Regions from separate parts of the Paenarthrobacter sp. E2MeOHC11 genome, predicted to be linked through region 1. Evidence: riboswitches for the same ligand, from Rfam matches in the RefSeq annotation. Region 1 holds a riboswitch; each other region holds the start of a gene.
The links. Region 1 has a riboswitch for cyclic di-AMP ahead of ACSSVG_RS05045 (C40 family peptidase). Riboswitches for the same ligand answer to the same signal wherever they lie in the genome.
Positions count from the first base shown of each region.

Region 2: linked by a shared signal. The riboswitch ahead of ACSSVG_RS06035 (aggregation-promoting factor C-terminal-like domain-containing protein) and the one ahead of ACSSVG_RS05045 (C40 family peptidase) in region 1 are both predicted to bind cyclic di-AMP.
Region 3: linked by a shared signal. The riboswitch ahead of ACSSVG_RS07940 (NlpC/P60 family protein) and the one ahead of ACSSVG_RS05045 (C40 family peptidase) in region 1 are both predicted to bind cyclic di-AMP.
Region 4: linked by a shared signal. The riboswitch ahead of ACSSVG_RS12000 (hypothetical protein) and the one ahead of ACSSVG_RS05045 (C40 family peptidase) in region 1 are both predicted to bind cyclic di-AMP.

Region 1 covers NZ_CP196673.1:1,099,393-1,103,806, forward strand. Annotated here, with positions in the region: gene ACSSVG_RS05035 (HNH endonuclease) at 1-438, opposite strand, end outside; gene ACSSVG_RS05040 (NlpC/P60 family protein) at 656-1,429, opposite strand; gene ACSSVG_RS05045 (C40 family peptidase) at 1,530-2,273, opposite strand; cyclic di-AMP (ydaO/yuaA leader) riboswitch at 2,278-2,438, opposite strand; gene ACSSVG_RS05050 (M23 family metallopeptidase) at 2,585-3,415, opposite strand; cyclic di-AMP (ydaO/yuaA leader) riboswitch at 3,422-3,651, opposite strand; gene ACSSVG_RS05055 (iron-dependent transcriptional repressor DtxR) at 3,847-4,414, opposite strand, start outside.
Region 2 covers NZ_CP196673.1:1,315,584-1,319,997, reverse strand. Annotated here, with positions in the region: gene ACSSVG_RS06040 (dolichyl-phosphate beta-glucosyltransferase) at 1-1,078, opposite strand, end outside; gene ACSSVG_RS06035 (aggregation-promoting factor C-terminal-like domain-containing protein) at 1,248-2,090, opposite strand; cyclic di-AMP (ydaO/yuaA leader) riboswitch at 2,094-2,253, opposite strand; gene ACSSVG_RS06030 (sensor histidine kinase) at 2,389-3,879, opposite strand; gene ACSSVG_RS06025 (response regulator transcription factor) at 3,883-4,414, opposite strand, start outside.
Region 3 covers NZ_CP196673.1:1,730,991-1,735,404, reverse strand. Annotated here, with positions in the region: gene ACSSVG_RS07950 (NCS2 family permease) at 1-1,086, opposite strand, end outside; gene ACSSVG_RS07945 (copper resistance CopC family protein) at 1,201-1,830, shown strand; cyclic di-AMP (ydaO/yuaA leader) riboswitch at 2,005-2,173, shown strand; gene ACSSVG_RS07940 (NlpC/P60 family protein) at 2,177-2,953, shown strand; gene ACSSVG_RS07935 (NAD(P)/FAD-dependent oxidoreductase) at 3,118-3,810, opposite strand; gene ACSSVG_RS07930 (universal stress protein) at 4,228-4,414, shown strand, end outside.
Region 4 covers NZ_CP196673.1:2,556,480-2,560,893, reverse strand. Annotated here, with positions in the region: gene ACSSVG_RS12020 (alpha/beta fold hydrolase) at 1-691, shown strand, start outside; gene ACSSVG_RS12015 (DUF6480 family protein) at 772-1,044, shown strand; gene ACSSVG_RS12010 (ATP-dependent DNA ligase) at 1,045-2,109, opposite strand; gene ACSSVG_RS12005 (hypothetical protein) at 2,155-2,385, shown strand; cyclic di-AMP (ydaO/yuaA leader) riboswitch at 2,515-2,661, shown strand; gene ACSSVG_RS12000 (hypothetical protein) at 2,664-3,977, shown strand; gene ACSSVG_RS11995 (PucR family transcriptional regulator) at 4,166-4,414, opposite strand, start outside.

The DNA.
Region 1 (4,414 bases):
GATCTGCCACATGGTTCCCTGGGGCACGCCGGGCTTGAAACGGAGTTTCCAACCCATTTCGGCCAGCGTGTGGTCGCTCTTGGCGTTGTTGCATTTCAAGCACGCCGCAACCAGGTTTTCCCAGGAATCCGCGCCGCCCCTGGACTTGGGGTGGACGTGGTCTATGGTGTGGGCTGTTTTCCCGCAGTAGGCGCAGTGGTGACCGTCGCGGCGAAGGACCCCGCGGCGACTCACGGCAGTAATCCTGTTGTACCGGGGACGGATGTAGCGGTTGAGGAGGATCACGGATGGTCGTCCGAGAATCTCCTGTGGCCCGACGACAGGCTCGTCGCCTTCGGCCACAACGCTAGCTTTCCCAGTGAGCACAAGGACCAGCGCCCGGCGGAATGTTATTACCGCCAGCGGTTCATATCCAGCATTCAGAACGAGTGTGCGCATGCACGTACCTCTTCACGGCCGCACCCGTCAGGGGCACGAGGGCCGGCTGCCCTCTGCTTGTACGGGCTGTGGATCGACAACATAAGGGTAAGCACTTATATGCCGTATCCACGAATCTTTCTGCCGTTTCGCCTGCGGTGTCGGCAAGAGTTCATGCGCGGTTAAAGCAGAACACCCCGCCGGCCGGAGCCTGCGGGGTGTTCATGATGATGTGGGATCAGCCGTTGACGCGGATGAAAACCGGGCCGGAGCCGACGTTGACGCTGAACAGTGCCGTGGTGGATCCGTTCCATCCACCATGGACTGCCATGCCGTTGCCAACGTAGACGGCGATGTGGGCCTGTCCAGCCAAACCTCCGTTGGCGTAGTAGGCGAGGTCGCCGGGCTGCGCTTCTGCTGCACTGACCGTGCGGCCCAAGGACAGGTAACCAGCGGGCCAGTCGTGGAAGTTGATGCCAACGGCGGCCAGGGAGTTGGTCACCAACATGGTGCAGTCCTGGGTGACGCCAAGCTGTGCGTAGGCAGCAGCAGCGATTGCTGCACCAAGGCCGCTGGCAGCTGCCGGAGCCTTTGCCGCCGGAGCCGCAGTGTTGACGGCGACCGTAGCGTTGCCGGACGTTGCTGTGCTCTCCGTGGCCGCCTTGGTTTCAGCCTTGGCTGGAGCCTTCTTCACTACCGGAGCCGGAGCTTCCACCGTGGTGACCACGGGGCGCTCGTAGGAGATGGCAACCGTTGAGTCCGCAGCGATGGTCGCCTGGACTACCGACTGGACGTCAAGGGTGGACGTCGAGGTGGACTCGCGGTCCACCTTGGTCTCGGCAGCGTTGGCAGCAACACTACCGGTCAGGACCAGGCCTGAAGCTGCGGCAATGACTGCTGCCTGGCGGCCAACGCCACCGGCGTTGTCGCTGACGGCCTTGGCGATGACGGCAAGCGAGCTGGTCTTGGGGGCCTCAGCGCGATGCCGTGCAACTTTGTTTGCACTGGTCATGGTTTTCTCTTTTCATATCCGCATGCAGTTGGGGTACACGCGGCTAATCGGCGCGCCAGCACTTGGGGGGCATGCTGGCGAACCTCGAACCGGATTGTTTCTAGCGGAGGGTGAAGAAGGAGGACGTGCCGGTGGAGGCAGCCGAGTGCAGGAGCGTGCCCTGGCCCGGGTTCAAAGCGCTGATCATCATGCCGTTGCCAACGTAGATGCCTACGTGGGCTCCGCCGTTCTGCATGACCAGGTCACCGGGGGCCGGAGTACTGGTGGGCTTCATGGCCGTCCAGGCGTTGACGCGCGGGATGCTGATGCCAGCCTGTGCGTAGACCCACTGGGTGAAGCCGGAGCAGTCCCATCCGTTGGGCGTTGTGCCGCCCCAAACGTACGGGTGGCCAATGCCGGTGTAGGCGATGGCAGCGAGGCCGGAGGCCGCGGCGCTGGAAGCAGCGTCCTTGGCTTCGGACGACTTGGCGGTGACAGCACCTGCTGCGTCCTGCGTGCCGTTTGCAGTGGCCCGCTGGGTGGTCTGCGAAGCGCGCTGGATCTTGGGGGCTTCCTTGGTGGCCACAACGGGGCTTTCAAAGGAAACGGTAGCTGTGGGCTCCGCGGTGACGACGGCGGTGGCAACCATCTGCTGGGTGCTGGAGGCTTCCGACTTGGAAACGTCGGTGTCAGCTGCCTGTGCCGGCAAGCCGACGCTGAGGACGAGGCCTGATGCTGCTGCCAGAACGACGGCCTGGCGGCCAACGGTACCGGCATTCGATGAAACAGCCTTGGAAAGCGTGTTCAAGGGGTTCGTACGAACCGATTCGGCGCGGTGGCGCGCAGGGGTAGTGCGTGATGACACGTAGGTAGCCTCTCCCAATGCCTGCGAGGTGAGCTGTCGGATTCGGATGGGAGTCATCCGGCCGCGCTGCTTCAAGGAAGCTTTGCGACTTAACCCCAAGGCCTTCTTTCGAAGACCAGAAGTGGTTCCCCCGCCCCTGCCAGACGATTTATGCGAACGGACCTCGAGTGGTGGCAGAGCTAGGCAATCCACTCAAGTGCACCGGCCCCCTAAAAAGCCGATGCGCTTTGTACGGTACAACAGTTGAACGCGAATGTCACATTCAGGTCACGGGGTGTGTCACGAATGCGAGAGACAACCATCAACTGGCCTTAGAGCCAGCCCATGGGGTCGACAACTTCACCATTGACCTGGACCTCAAAGTGGAGGTGGCAGCCGGTGGAAGCGCCTGTGGTGCCGCTCAGTGCGACCGTATCGCCGCGGCTGACCGTCTGGCCCACCTTGACGGTGAAGGATGACAGGTGGTTGTACGTGGTTTCGAGGCCATTCCCGTGGTCTACCACCACGCGGTTGCCTCCGCCGTACTCGTGCCATCCAGCAAAGGTGACCTTGCCGCTGGCTGCCGCATGTACGGCGGTGCCGCACTGAGCCACGAAGTCCTGGCCGCGGTGGAAGTCGCCGGCGCCGCCCGTGAGGGGGCTGACGCGGTAGCCAAACGGGGAAGCTGTGGTCAGCGTGTCCAAGGGGCTGGCCATGGTGCCCGCCGACGAGGCCCGCTGGATGCTGCCCGCGGACTGCGCACTGAGCAGTTGCTTCAGCTTTCCGTCGGGGTCGGCTGCAGTGGCAACGGCAGCGCGGCTGAAGTCGATCTTGGCGGATGCGGCTGCGGAAACCTCGGGCTGGCTGCCACCGGTGACGGCAAGGGCCGACTCGGTTTGGCCTGATTCCGAGGTGGCCATGACGGGGCTCGTGGCCGGCAGACCGACAGTCAGGGCGAGTCCGGTGGCGGCAAGCGCAACTCCGGCCTTCTGCCCGACGCCACTGGCTGCGGCAAAGTCGGCTACCTGGCGCAACGGGCTCTTACGGCGACGCACCTGGCGCTCGGTGTCGCGTGGCCGGATCTCCGATACGACGCGGGCTGGCCGCAGCTCAGCAGCGGGGCCGGACGCGCGGCGGCGGCCCCTGACGTTCTGCGTTGTCAAACTCTGTTCCTCTCTAAAAAGCCTGCGAAGTTAGCTGTCGGATTCGGGTCAGAGAGTTCAAAGACCCGGTCCGCACGAGGCGCTCACGGCACACAGGTATCCAAGGAAGGACTTGCGTCAGTGGGCACTTCTGCTGCGGACTTCACCCCAAGGCTGCTTCTTTAGACAGCCGCTTGTGGTTCCCCCGCCTCTGCCAGTGGTGGATGACACACCTGTTCCGCTGGCAGAGCTCGGCTCCGGAACAGGTAACGCTTTGGTATCAGCGCTAGTAGATAACTATAGGGGATTAAGCCCCGCAGTAATAAATTCGTTATCAACAGAAACGCACGTGGCGCGGCAGGCCCTTATCATCAATCCTGAAAAACCGCAGGTCACACGCGCACCAAAGCCGCGAAAGTGAGATATGACACGGGTTGGGTACAGGCCAGCCCTCAGCTGACGGATACGAAGACGTGTGCCGCAACTTCCGGCGGAAGCTCCAGCGCGCCCTCGATGCCGGGAACCCGGACGGAGATGTACTCGCCGACGCGCGCCAGCGAGACTGTTGCGCCTGGACGGATTCCACCTTCGTCCAGCTGCGTGAGGAGTTCAGGTTCCACCTGGATGGGCTCCGCGAGGCGGGTTACCGCCACCCGGGAATCTGTGGCATAGCCGTCCATAGCCTGCAGGAGGTTGACGTCAATCCGGGACAAGGGCTGGCTCGCAAGGCCGCCAAGCGCTTCAAGTCCGGGGATGGGGTTGCCATACGGGGATTCGGTGGGGTGTTCCAGGAGCTCGTACAACCGGCGCTCCACCCGCTCGCTCATCACATGCTCCCACCGGCACGCTTCATCATGGACGTAGGCCCAGTCCAGGCCGATAACGTCCGCCAGGAGCCGCTCGGCAAGGCGGTGCTTGCGCATGACCTCTGTGGCACGCTTCCGTCCAACCTCGGTAAGTTCCAGGTGGCGGTCGTTGGACACAACCACCAGGCCGTCGCGCTCCATGCGTCCGATGGTC
Region 2 (4,414 bases), 220 kb from region 1:
AGAGCGTCAGCGGTCCTTGGAACCGCATGCGGGTGGCAACGGAGGTGAAAACAAGGGCGATGAGGTTTGCCTGCAGGGGATCCATAAAGCCGCGGAGCAGCAGGAAGACCATGACATCAACCGATGTCCACGCCAACGCCCTGAGGATGCTCTTGGGAATGCCAGCTTGCGGCGCTGGAGGTGTCCTGCCGATTTCCTGGCGAAGCCGGGTGAAGGGAACGCGCCCGCGGCCGAGGTCGCGGGTCAGTCGCGCCATGCCGCCCAAGTCGGCGAGGGCGGTGCGTACGACGTCGACACTCGAGTTGGGGTCGTCGGTCCAGTCGACGGGGACTTCATGAACGCGCAAACCACAACGTTCGGCGATCACCAGAAGCTCGGTATCGAAGAACCAGCCATCGTCCTTGGTGTAGGGAAGGAGGCGGTGCGCAACGTCCGCGCGGACGGCCTTAAAACCGCACTGGGCATCGGAGAAGCGGGCCCCGAGCACGGTCCGCAGCAGGGAGTTGTAGCTGCGGGAGATGAACCCGCGCTGCGGACTGCGGGTCACATACGAGGTCCGTGCCAGCCGGGTGCCGATCGCGAGGTCCGAGTGGCCGGAGAGCAGCGGCGCAAGGAGCGGAGCCAGGGCGGAGAGGTCCGAGGACAGGTCTGCTTCCATGTAGGCGAGCACTGGTGACGGTGAGGTCAGCCAGACTTGTCGGAGGGCGTTTCCCCGCCCCCTGTGCTGGAATCGAACCACCGTCAGTTCAGGGAGTTCGCGGGCCAGCCGTTCGGCGATCCGCAGGGTGTTGTCCGTGCTGGAGTTGTCCGCCACGGTGATCTGGAAGGTATGGGGAAAGGACTCCGTGAGGTGCCTGTGCAGCTTGCGCAGGCCCTCCTCCAGGCGCGATTCCTCGTTGAACACAGGGATGGCGACGTCAAGGACAGGTACGGCAACGCGGGTGTCAACGGGGGAGCGCCGAGGCAGCTGCCGGCCCTCCGGCCCTCCTTGCTGGCCAGCCGGCGACGCCGCGCCAGCGAAGCCCGCGGAATGGACCCGTCGTCGCAAGGAGCTGGTGGCTGGATCTATGAGCGTCATGCTTCCAGAATGGGCCCGCCGATTATGAGGGCTTTAGGCGGAAGCTGTGACCCCACTGTGAACTCCGAGGGGCAGCTGTGAAACGGGAAAACCGCGCCGGTTCCCGCCGTCCGCTCCAGTGGGTACTGGTGTGAGCGGCGGCAACCGGCGCGGTATCAAGCAGTCTGGTTTAGTACCAGTTGTTGGCCAGGTGGAAGGCCAGGGCAGCCGACGGGGATCCGTAGCGTTCCTTGATGTAATTCAAGCCCCACTTGATCTGGGTCTGGTAGTTGGTCTGCCAGTCAGCACCCGCAGTTGCCATCTTGGAGGCCGGCAGGGACTGGACAATGCCGTAGGCGCCGCTGGAAGCGTTCGTGGCAGTGGTCTTCCAGTTGGATTCCTTCTCCCACAGGGTGTTCAAAGCGGTCATTTCGCCGGCGCTCCAGCCGTAGTTGCCCAGGATGCTGGCGGCATAGGCCTTGGCGGCGGCGGGATCGTCCACAGCTTTCGGGGCTGCAGCAGCGGCGGCAGCTTCGGCAGCGGCGGCGGCAGCAGCGGCATCAGCAGCCTGCTTGGCGGCAGCATCTGCAGCGGCTTTCTCTGCTGCGGCCTGGTCAGCGGCAGCCTTTTCGGCAGCAGCCTTTTCAGCTGCGGCCTGGTCAGCGGCAGCCTTTTCGGCGGCAGCCTTCTCAGCAGCCACCTTGTCCGCTGCAGCCCGGTCAGCGGCGCCCTTTGCGGCGGCTGCATCCAGGGAAGCGGAGATCTCGGCTGACTTGTTATTGCTGACCTGGGCATTCGCCTGGGTCTCGGCAACGCGGCTCACCTCGGGGAGGGTCAGGGCGGCGTTGGCAGCAGTGCCGAGCGATGCAACGCCCAGTGCAGCAGCTACAACACCGGCAACAACCGACATGCGGTGGCCGGACTTACCCTGACGGGCGGCGTTCTTGAGGACAGCCTGCGACTTGGTCAACGGGGCGTTGTGTTCATCGCGGTGACGCGCGGAAGGGCGCGTCTGATCGTTAAATTCAGACATATGTGATTACCTCTCAGCGCCTGCGGAGTTAGCTGTCGGGTTCGGATGAGGTCATCCGGCCGCGCATCACGCTGCGGCTTCACCCCAAGGGCCGGCAAAAATGCCTGGGCCCGGAGACTCTGGGTCCCCCGTCTCTGCCTCGGAGAAAGAGCGGACTCCGGGAAGTGGCAGAGCTCGGCGCATCCCGGATGTGGGTCAGTTGGGGCGACCCACCCTTTCGACGGTACAGGAGGTTTCGGCAGAAGTCACATTTAGGTAACAGAGATCACGATGCCGGTGAGTCGCCTTGCCGGATTCGTTACACGCGTTCGTTGCTGACGGTAGGGAGTCGAAGGGCGAACTCCGTGCGCCCTGGACGCGAGGTCACCTCAACGCTGCCACCGTGCGCCTCCACGATGGATTCGACGATGGACAGGCCCAGCCCGGACGTGCCCTCGGACCCCGACCTTGCGGCATCGGCGCGGGCAAACCGGGAGAAAATCCGGCTTTGGAAATCTTCCGGAATGCCCGGGCCGTTGTCAGTCACGGTAACCACTGCGCTGCCATCGGCGGAGAGCATGACGCCCGTAACCACGGTGGTCCCGGCGTCCGTGTGTTTGCGTGCGTTGGAGAGCAGGTTGGCCAACACCTGATGCAGTTGCGTGGCGTCACCCCTCACAGTGATGGGTTCGTCCGGGAGCTGGAGTTGCCAGATGTGGTCCGGAGCCATGACTTTTTCGTCGCTGACCGTTTCGATGACTAATTGCGTGAGGTCCACATCCGTAACCTTGATGGGCTGGCCTTCGTCCAGCCTGGCCAGTAGCAGGAGATCCTCCACCAGTGTGGTCATCCGCTCGGATTGGCTTTGGACGCGAGCCAATGACTTCCGGCCGTCGTCGGTGAAGTTTTCGGTCATCCGCAGCAGTTCTGTGTAGCCGCGGATGGCGGTCAGCGGTGTGCGGAGCTCATGCGAGGCATCAGCGACGAACTGTCGAACCTTGGTTTCGCTCTCCTGCCGGGCTTCCAACGCGCTGGAGACGTTGTTCAGCATTTGATTCAGGGCATGGCCAACGCTGCCGACTTCCGTTCCGGGATGAGCGGCCGACGGGGGTACGCGCACCGCGAGCGCCACTTCACCGGCGTCCAGGGGCAGGCGCGAAACCTTGGTGGCCACCTCCGAGAGCTGTTCCAATGGCCGCATGGTGCGGCGGATGATGACCGTGCCCGCAAGGCCGATCAGCACCAGTCCGCCGAGCGAAACCAGCACCATGGTCCAGACCAGCGAGGCCTCGGCGCTCTGCTTGTCCGCAAGCGGCAGCCCTGTCACGATCACATCGCCATTGGTCTCGACGGCTACCAACCGATAGTCGCCGTTGGAGAGCGAACGGTCCACAGGGCGGTTGTCCGTGGGGAGGGACAGCAGCACTTGTTCGTCGGCCGCGGAGAGCGACACCCGGTTTCCCCTGGCATCGATCAGGCCCGAGCTGCTCACAATTGAGCCGTTGATCCGGGCGTTCAGCGTCCCGGCGGCCTGCCCGCGGGCCTCCAGCGGGTCAGGCCTTCCGGACCCAGGAAAGTTCGCCGGTGGCCTGCCGAAGTTGTTGGCGCGGCTGGATGCTTGCTCCAGTTGGCTGTCGAGCTGCTTGTTGAACACCATGTCCATGGAGGCGTAGCTCACCACGCCAACTGCTCCGCAAATGGCGACCAGCAGTGCCATGGCCACCAGAACCAGCCTGGTGCGCAAGTGCCACGTGGAGGGGTTCAGCCAACTGCGGCCCGACTTCCTGGCCACTCCTGAAAGTGTGCTCAACGCCTAGTCCGCTGGCTTGATGACGTATCCGGCACCGCGGATGGTGTGGATCATCGGCGGATGGTTGGCCTCGATCTTCTTGCGCAGGTAGGAAATGTAGAGCTCCACGATGTTGGCTTGGCCGCCGAAATCGTAGTCCCACACCCTGTCCAGGATCTGTGCTTTGCTGACCACGCGTTTGGGGTTCTCCATGAGGTAGCGCAGAAGCTCGAACTGCGTTGCGGTGAGCGGGATGTCCTCGCCTGCCCTGGTTACTTCGCGCGTGTCCACGTTCAGGGTGAGGTCGCCCACTACCAGCTCGGCGGTGTCCATCGCGGCGACGCCGGAACGCTGGACCAGGCGGTGGAGGCGCAGGAGGACTTCCTCCATGCTGAACGGCTTGGTGACGTAGTCGTCACCGCCGGCGGCCAGACCAACGATGCGGTCCTGCACGGCGTCCTTGGCCGTGAGGAAGAGCGCGGGAACTTCGGGGGCGAAAGCGCGAATGCGGTTGAGGACCTCCACGCCGTCGAATCCGGGCAGCATGACGTCAAGG
Region 3 (4,414 bases), 630 kb from region 1:
CGAGGCGAGGCCGGTGCGTGCGCCTTCGCCGATGCCCGCTCCGGATTCAACGAAGATCTGGTTGGACGATACGGACGCGCCGCCACCGACGATTGCGCCGAGGGCGTCAACCTGCAGGACCCGGTCCACGTTGGGGATGTTGCCGTCCTTGTCCACGGTTCCGGCCTCGTTTGCCAGGCCCACCATGGTGCCCATGGCATCGAAGAAGATGCTCAGGAGGATCACGAAGGCCAGCAAAGCAGCAGCGATGAAACCGAGGTGCTCGAACGCGCCGAAAGGGTTCGCCTTGCCGATCAGGGACAAGTCCGGGGCGCCCCATTCTGAGAGCGTGGGCGCCACGAGCGACCATCCGCGCGGGTTGACGTTCTTGCCGTCAAAGCTCGGGCCGATGTGGAGCGTGAATTCAAGGATGGCTGCCAGGGCGGTGGAAACCACGATCCCGATCAGGATGGCGCCGCGGACTTTGCGAACCACCAGGGCGATGGTCAGGATCAGGCCCACCGCAAAAACCAGGGTGGGCCAGCCCATGAGCTTGCCGTCCACGCCCAGCCCCAGGGGAACCGTGGTGCCGGCAGCGTCCGGGATGCGGCGCACGAATCCGGCATTGACCAGGCCGATCAGTGCAATGAAGAGACCAATGCCCACCACGATTGCCGTCTTGAGGGCTTCTGGAACGGCTTTGAACACCGCAGTACGGAAACCGGTGAGCACCAGGATGAGCATGGTGACGCCGGAAAGCACCACGAGGCCCATCATGTCCGGCCAGGTCAGTCCGGGGTGTGAGGCCACGGTCACTGCCACGAACGCGTTCACGCCGAGCCCCGTTGCAACGGCGAACGGGTGCTTGGCCCACGCGCCCATGAGGATGGTCAGGATGCCCGCCACGAAAGCCGTAGTGGCTGCGACGGCCGTGAAGCCCAGGGACGCTCCGCTCGAGTCCGCTCCGCAGAGGATCAGGGGGTTCAGCACCACGATGTAGCTCATGGCGAAGAACGTTGCGAAGCCGCCACGAATTTCCCGGGAGTACGTGGATCCACGTTCAGTGATTTTGAAGTAGCGGTCGACTGCAGAACCTTGTTTAAGCATGAAGGACTCCGGGGATCGAGGGGAGTGTGCTCTCAAATCCTATGCGGTCGGATACGGGCGCCCCGGACGATTCGCCTAGTCTGTAAGGAAGCCAACACTAGGAGAAACCGCCCCATGCGTACCATCCGCCCGCTTCTGGCCGCCGTCGTTGCTGCCCTCGCCTTCGCGTCGGCCTTGCTGTTTTCCGCGGCTCCGGCGTCCGCCCATGACGTCGCCGAATCCACCACGCCGGCCAACGGTGCCAGCGTGACTGTTGTCCCGGCGTCGGTCTCCATCACGTTCAACAACCGGCCGCTGGCCATCGGTTCGGGCGTAACGGTCACGGCGGGCGGCGAAAACTGGGCAGACGGTCCCGTGGAAATCATTGACAACCAAGCTGTCCAGAAGCTGCGCGAAGGCGCACCCGCGGGCGAGTACACGGTGGTCTGGCGGGTCGTCAGCAGCGATTCGCACCCCATCGAGGGCACCTTTACGTTCACGGCAGCCGGAGGCGCGACGTCGGCAAGCGGTTCGGCGGTTGCCTCACCGTCTGCTTCGGCTCCTTCAGCCTCGGTACCGACGGCCGGTACCGGTGCGCCGGGAACGGGCACCAGCGAACCGGCAGCGGATGCCTCCCAGCCGTTCCCGTGGAGCATCGTGGGACTGGCCGTTGTTGCTATCGGACTCGTTATCTTTCTGGCTGTTACGGCACGTAGGAAACTCGCTGCTTCCAACGACGCGGATGGCGATAATCCCGCGGAATAACGGGGTTTTCTACGTACCTGCGAATATCTCGAAACGGTCACCGCGACACGCCAGAAGAGTAGTTCTCGTTACTTAAATGTGACTTCGGCGTGATCATCGCGTACGGTTGTACCTGTGCCTGTTCCACGTAGCGGGCACTTCCGGCCTGATTGCCTAGCTCTGCCGCAGTCCGGAATCCGTTCGCAGACAAACCTTACGGCAGAGACGGGGAACCCATTTTAGGTCGCTTTCGAGCGTGCCTTGGGGTGAAGTCACGAAGCTTCCGCTGAACAGCGGGGGATAGTGACCGGGTGACTCCCATCCGAATCCGACAGCTAACCTCGCAGGCATCGGGAGAGGCTCTTTCATGTCTTCACGCATTCTTCGCGGCCGTCGTAAGGCGGACAGCGTACGTCCTAATCCGTTCATCTCCATCTCCAAGGCAGTTGCCAGCAACGCCTCCGGCGCTGGCCGCCAGGCAGCTGTCATCGCAGCAGCCTCGGGCCTCGTCTTGACCGGCTCCATCGCCGCCCACGCAGCTGAAGCTCCGGTTCAGCGGGACTCCAGCCCCGCCACGGTCGCAGAGACCGCCTCCGAAGCTCCCACCCAGGTTGTTACCGCCGCCTCCACGGCGACCATCAACTTCGAGCGCCCTGCCGTTGCTTCCGTAGCGGCTCCGGTCATCGAGAAGCCGGCTCCCGTCGTTGAGGCTCCCGTAGCCAAGAAGGCAGCAGTCACCACTGCCGCTGCAACGGCTCCTGTCGCCAAGTCCGCAGCTGCCGCTCCGGCTGCTGCTGCTCCCGCTGCTGCTGCCCCGGCAGTCGGTGGCGTCAACGCAGCCATGGTTGCCTCGGCTTACGCCCAGATCGGCATCATGCAGGACTGCACCGCCATGGTGGAACGGGCTCTCGGCTCCGCAGGCATCCCTGTTGGTGACCTTGGCCCCATGCAGTTCATGAACTACGGCAAGGTCGTCAGCGACCCCCAGCCCGGTGACATGATCGTTCAGTCCGGCCACGTCGCCATCTACATCGGCAACGGCCAGGCCATCAGCGGTGGCATCAACGGCAACCAGACGGGCATCCACCCGATCAGCTGGTTGACGGCAACGGGTCCCCTGACCTACGTACGCGCTGGCGCATAAGCCTCACGCTTCAGTCCAAAGGCCGGTGCCTTTGAGGAATCACTCCTCAAAGGCACCGGCCTTTGGCGTTAAGTTTTGTGCGTAAAAGTTCCAGACATGGACGTACGACGGCGGGTAGGCGCGCCTTTGCCGCGTAGTGGGGCAGGGTGTGCCGGTTGGATCGGCTAGGCGGTGGCCAGGCCTGGCCCTGCCGGGAGGGCAACCTTGGAAGAGATCGCCTGACCCACTGCTTTGGCCTGCCGAAGGACTTCCTTGGGGGTGGGCGTAATGAGTTCGCCGACGCCTACAAGATGCATCCCGACTGCCCTCATGGCCGCGGCCAGGTTTTGGCCGATGGCAATCCCGAGTTCGGCCAGCATCCGGCGCAGCTGGCTCTGCGCACAGCGCGTGACCACGATGTGGTCGGCCAGGAGAACCCCGTTGGCGGTGTGGACTGCCCACTGGCGACGGGTGGATTCGAGGGGGCCGGATACGTGGAGTCCGGTTCTCAGCCCCGCAGTGGTCATGCTGGCGGCCAAACCGTAGCCAATCTGCTGTGACGGATCCGAGCCCAGGAAATCAAGGCGCACGGCGCGCGTGGTGCTGCGGACGTCCAGCTGATGGCTTGCCGCGTAGTTCCGCAAGTGGCGGAGGATCTCGTTGCGTTCCTTCATTGCAGCGGGATCGGCGGCGTCGCAGCGTTGAAGCATACCTGTATGGACCGACGGGCCCGTTGCGGACAACGCACCAAAGCCGTCCACGACGATGGAACCCACGCCATAACGGCTGAGCTCACTGGCAACTGCCAAGCCGGACAAGCCGGCTCCGATGACCACGGTGGTGGTGCGTTCCGTGGCGGAATCAGGCGTGAGTGACACTGCTTGGTTCCTCCTTGACGTGTGTGCCCTTCGGCATCGCGTGGGGTCGCGTCCGAGTTCCCCAAGCGGCCGCAAATAAATGGCCGGAGTGTGTCGTGAAACACGTTTGCCGGCCATTCGGTGACTCGAACACTACCGAACTTTTTCGGCCATGGATAGCCTCCCGGATGCGCGTGTTTGGGTTGTTCATCCGGAGCGCAAAATGGACCTCCGATAACCGAGCCCGGACCGTTATACACATAGCCCAAAGTCGCCTTGATTCGGCGTTGCCGACCGAGAATAGTGGGCCTTGGAAGGAGAAATTTCCAGGTTTCTCCTGCCCCGGCCATTGACAATGAAGCAGTCAGGGAATCCGACCCGGAAAACCTCTGGCAGAATAGCCGGAACATCAAGCAGTAGGTGGAGAGGCGGGCCCCAATGGACCAGCACGGCAGACACAGTGAAGAGCCACAGCAGGGCGACGACCAAGCTGTCGCACCAGGCGGCATAGTCGTTGGAGTGGACGGTTCGGAGCACGGTCAGTGTGCCTTGGTTTGGGCCGCGCGGGAAGCAGAGCGCCGGCAGCTTCCGTTGCACATCGTCACGGCCTACTCCGTGCCCATCT
Region 4 (4,414 bases), 1.5 Mb from region 1:
CGCCGAACCCGCGTACATCCTGATCCACGGCATCGGAGTCTCACACCGCTACTTGGCCCGGCTGCATGCCGTACTCGCCGCGGGCGCACCCACGTATTCCCTGGACCTCCCCGGTTTTGCCGGGACACCCAAGCCCGACCGGCAGCTCTCCGTGGAGGATTACGGTGCCTTCATCGCAGCGGCGCTCGCGTCCCATGGCATCGGTTCCTACGTGCTGGTGGGCCATTCCATGGGCGTGCAATTCACCATCGAAGCGGCCTTGCATGCGCCGGAATGCGCCCGGCAACTGGTGTTAATGGGACCGGTGGTTGATTCGCGCCACAAGAACGTGGGGCGCCAGTCCTTGGCTCTTATCCTCGACGGGCTGCTCCGCGAGAGCCCCTCGTCAAACTGGATCGTCATTTCCGACTACTTCCGCTCCGGACCGCGTTGGTACCTCACCGAGTTGCCGGTAATGATGAAGTACCCCACGGAGAAACGCCTGGCTTCGATCAGGGTTCCGGTGCTGGTGTTGCGTGGAAGCCGCGACAACGTGGCAGGTCCTGATTGGTCGCTTCGGCTGTCGCGGGCGGTTGCAGAGGGTCGCTTGGTGGAAATTCCCGGCGTCGGACACGTGGCTCAGCACATGCGCCCGAAGGCCGTGGCGGATGCCATCCGGAGCTTCGTTACTGCGACGACACTCCACGGCTAGGTGCCCTTGTTGGCTCAGCCCGTCCCGGATAGGCTGGCGGAGCAAGCGTATTAGTAAGTTTGCTTACGAAAGGGCTGATCGTGACCAGTAAAGACCCCCAGGACGAGCAGGGCTTCGGCGTGACCGGCGCTACGGGGCCCTACGGTGCCGCAACAACCCCCGCGGCCCGGAACGACCATGTGAACGCCGATCCGGAATTGCGCCAGGACGAAGACAATGACCCGGCAGCCTCCGCCAACCCCGATCCGTTGGACGGAAATGTCACGGGACTCGAGCCCGGCGGCGGAGTACCCCCAGGGGAAACCCCGCCCGCCGAGGGCAGCATGAGCAGCGACCAAGGGCACGAGGAGTAACTACGGCAGCCTCAGGATCTCACCGAGGTCGTACTCCGCCGGCTCCTCCAGCTGCGAATATGTGCAGCTTTCAGGGGTTCGGTCCGGCCGCCACCGCCGGAACTGCGTGGTGTGGCGGAAGCGGTCGCCCTCCATGTAGTCGTAGGCCACCTCGATCACCAGTTCGGGGCGCAGCGGCACGAACGAGAAGTCCTTGCCCCCGCTCCACCGGCTCTGGGCACCAGGCATCCGGGAACCCGCGACCCCTTCGCCCTGGCTGGCCCACTCGCCCCAAGGGTGCTCGCTGAGTTCAACCTGGTAGGGCTCAAGCTCGGCCACCAGGCTTTCCCGCTTGGCCATGGGGAATGAGGCCACCACCCCCACGTGCTGGAGGCGTCCGGCGTCGTTATAAAGGCCCAACAGCATGGACCCCACAACTTTCGCCGTCTTGTGCCAGCGGAATCCGGCCACCACGCAGTCCGCCGTCCGCTCGTGCTTGGTCTTGAACATCACGCGCTTGTTGGGTTGATAGGTCCCATCCAGCGGCTTGGACAGCACACCGTCCAAGCCTGCGCCCTCGAGCTGCACGAACCACTCCTGCGCCCGCTCAAGGTCTGTCACCGCGGGCGTCACGTAGACGGGAGGCTCAGCCTTGGCGAGCGCGCGTTCAAGGATGGCGCGGCGCTCAGAGAACGGCCTGCCCATCAGGTCCTCACCGCCCAGGGCCAGGATGTCGAAGGCGATCATGGATGATGGGGTCTTCTCAGCGAGCATCCGGACCCGGCTGTCCGCGGGATGGATCCGCTGCTGAAGCACCTCGAATTCGAGCCTGTTGCCCTGGATCAGGACAATCTCGCCGTCAATCACGCATTTGTCCGGGAGGTTCTTCCGCAGCGCGTCCACCAGCTCCGGGAAGTACCTGGTCATGGGTTTCTCGTTGCGGCTGCCCAGGATGACCTCGTCCCCATCCTTGAAGACGATGGTCCTGAAGCCGTCCCACTTGGGCTCATAGTGCCCAACATCGGGGATGGCCGGAACGGACTTGGCGAGCATGGGCGAGACGGGCGGCATCACTGGCAGGTCCATAGACAATGTCTACCTGCCGGTGCACGCCGAAGCTAGTCTTATGCCATGGATATCTTGGCCGTGTTGGCCGCAGTACTCGGAGTTCCCGCGCTCCTCGCCGGCCTCTGGTACTGGACCTCGCGGCAGTCCAAGCGCGGAGTCAGGCGTGCGGCGGCGGGCGGGATGCTGGGCATCGCCGACGAGATCTTCCGCCCTGAGACTCATCAGGCACATCAAATCCAGAAGATCCAGCACGAGCTCCCGGCCCCAGCGCCGGCCCCGAAGCGTAAGCGCTAGAGGCCCCTCAATGGGGGAGGCCTACCGCCCGTTACATTAATGTGACTTTACTTTCCGGCTCATGTACCGTCGTAGGGCGACCCTTATCTCCGCTGGGCCGCTTCCGGATTGACGCCGAGCTCTGCCGCAATCCGGGATCCGCCAGACCCGCGGCAGAGGCGGGGGACCCAAAAGTTCCCGGACTTGATTCAAGTCCTTGGGGTGAAGCCGCCTTGTGCGGCCGGACGGCCTCGTCCGAACCCGACAGCTAACCTCGAAGGCGTTGAGAGGCAACCACCATGTCCCCAACCATGGATCAGCCGCGCCGCGCCCAGACTGAACGCGAGCGCACCAAGCCAACCGGACGCCGTCGGGCCCAACCCAGCGGATCCCCCATCAGCGCGCCTGCAGACTCCGTCGCGGCGCCCGAAACTACAAGCACGACGCCGGAAGCCGCCACCACGGCCGTCCCCACCGTCGCAACGCCCACCACGCGCGCAGCCGTACGCGCGGCCGAGAGGGAGCAGGCAGCCCAGGCTGTGACCGCTCCTGCAGAGCCCGCTGCGGGGGAATCATCCCGGCCCGGGCCTGTTGAGGCGGCAACTGCAGCCATTCCGGTCGTTCAAGCTGAGACTCCGGCATCCACCACGCCGGGGCCTCCCACCGCGGCCATCCCGATCGTTAATCCCACAAGCCCTCAGCCAGGCTCGTCGGAACCAGCCACGACAGCCATCCCCGTGGTGGCAGCCCCCGATGAATCCGCGACCACATCCGCGGCTCCGGCCCCTGTGTCGCCGCGAGGCAAGTCCCCGGCCCAGGTCGCCGCGGCCGCAACTGCGTCGGCGTCACTCGCCGGCCGCAAGGATAATCGCAAGCAGGCAGCGTCAGCCGCTGCCGCCAAATCCAGCTTTGGTGGCTCCTCCTTTGGCCGGGAACCCCATACGGTTTTGCGGAAAGCTGCGTCGGTCAAGCACATGAGCCAGCGCATGGCCGTGGTGGCAGGTGCACTCGGCCTGGTCCTGACGGCCGGAACCTTGGGGCAGGCTCTCGAGCTGCCCTTCTTCGGCCAGGAAACGCCAGCCCAGGAAGCCAGCGGTAGCGGCACCGATCGAAACTCGGGCTCGGCAACCCCCGCGCCCAGCGCTTCGTACTCCACCGCCTCATCGCCTTCTGCATCAGCGGCGGCGACATCGGAAGCCGGTCAGCCGGCCACGGTTCCGGAGGCACCCGCCGCCGTTTCGCCGTCGTCGATTCCTACCCCGAAGATTTCACTGGCTGATCCGGTGTGGGTCCCGTCCGCTGTGCCTGCGACCATCGCCGCTGCGCCTGGTACCACCAGCCCGGCACCGGCTCAGCCAGCTCCGGCTCCTGGCGACGTGCCCTCGGACACGATCACCACGCCGCCCACGACACCGTCTCCGACACCCACGACGACGCCGACTGTCACTCCGACTCCGACTCCGACTCCCACTCCCACTCCCACTCCCACGGAAACGTCCACGCAGACGTCCAAGCCCCGGCCCACCGGCAAGCCCGTTGCGTCTACGACACCGCAGGCCTCAGGGACGGCTCTTGAAGAGATCCTCGACGCCGCAAAGGAAGCCCTCAAGTGAGCACCCGCCTGCCGCGCACCAGCACGCATGCGGGCTGGCACAGCCGGTACTGCAGCAGCAGCCGGACGGCCACCTTCCGTCGTCGATTGGGGCGCTGGAGCTGCCAGCGGTTGAAACGGTCCTAAAGCGAACCCTGCGAATGAGGCAGGCACCCACGACGGGTGCCTGCCTCATTCGTCCATCCACCCTCAAATCCGAGGCCGCCCCGCCCATCGCCGCGCTTTCAAGGCAGCATGCAACTCAAGCCGGATTGCGCCGCTCAAGGGATCAGCGCCGATGAGCTGGCGGATCCTGCCGAGCCTGTTGTAGATGCTGCTTCTGTGGAGGTGAAGTTTGGCCGCCACATCCTGTACTGAACCGTCGCTGTCATAGAGAAGCTCCAGGACGGGCAACAGTTCGCCGTTCTTGTCATGGTCCTCCAAGGACCGGAAGTGCAC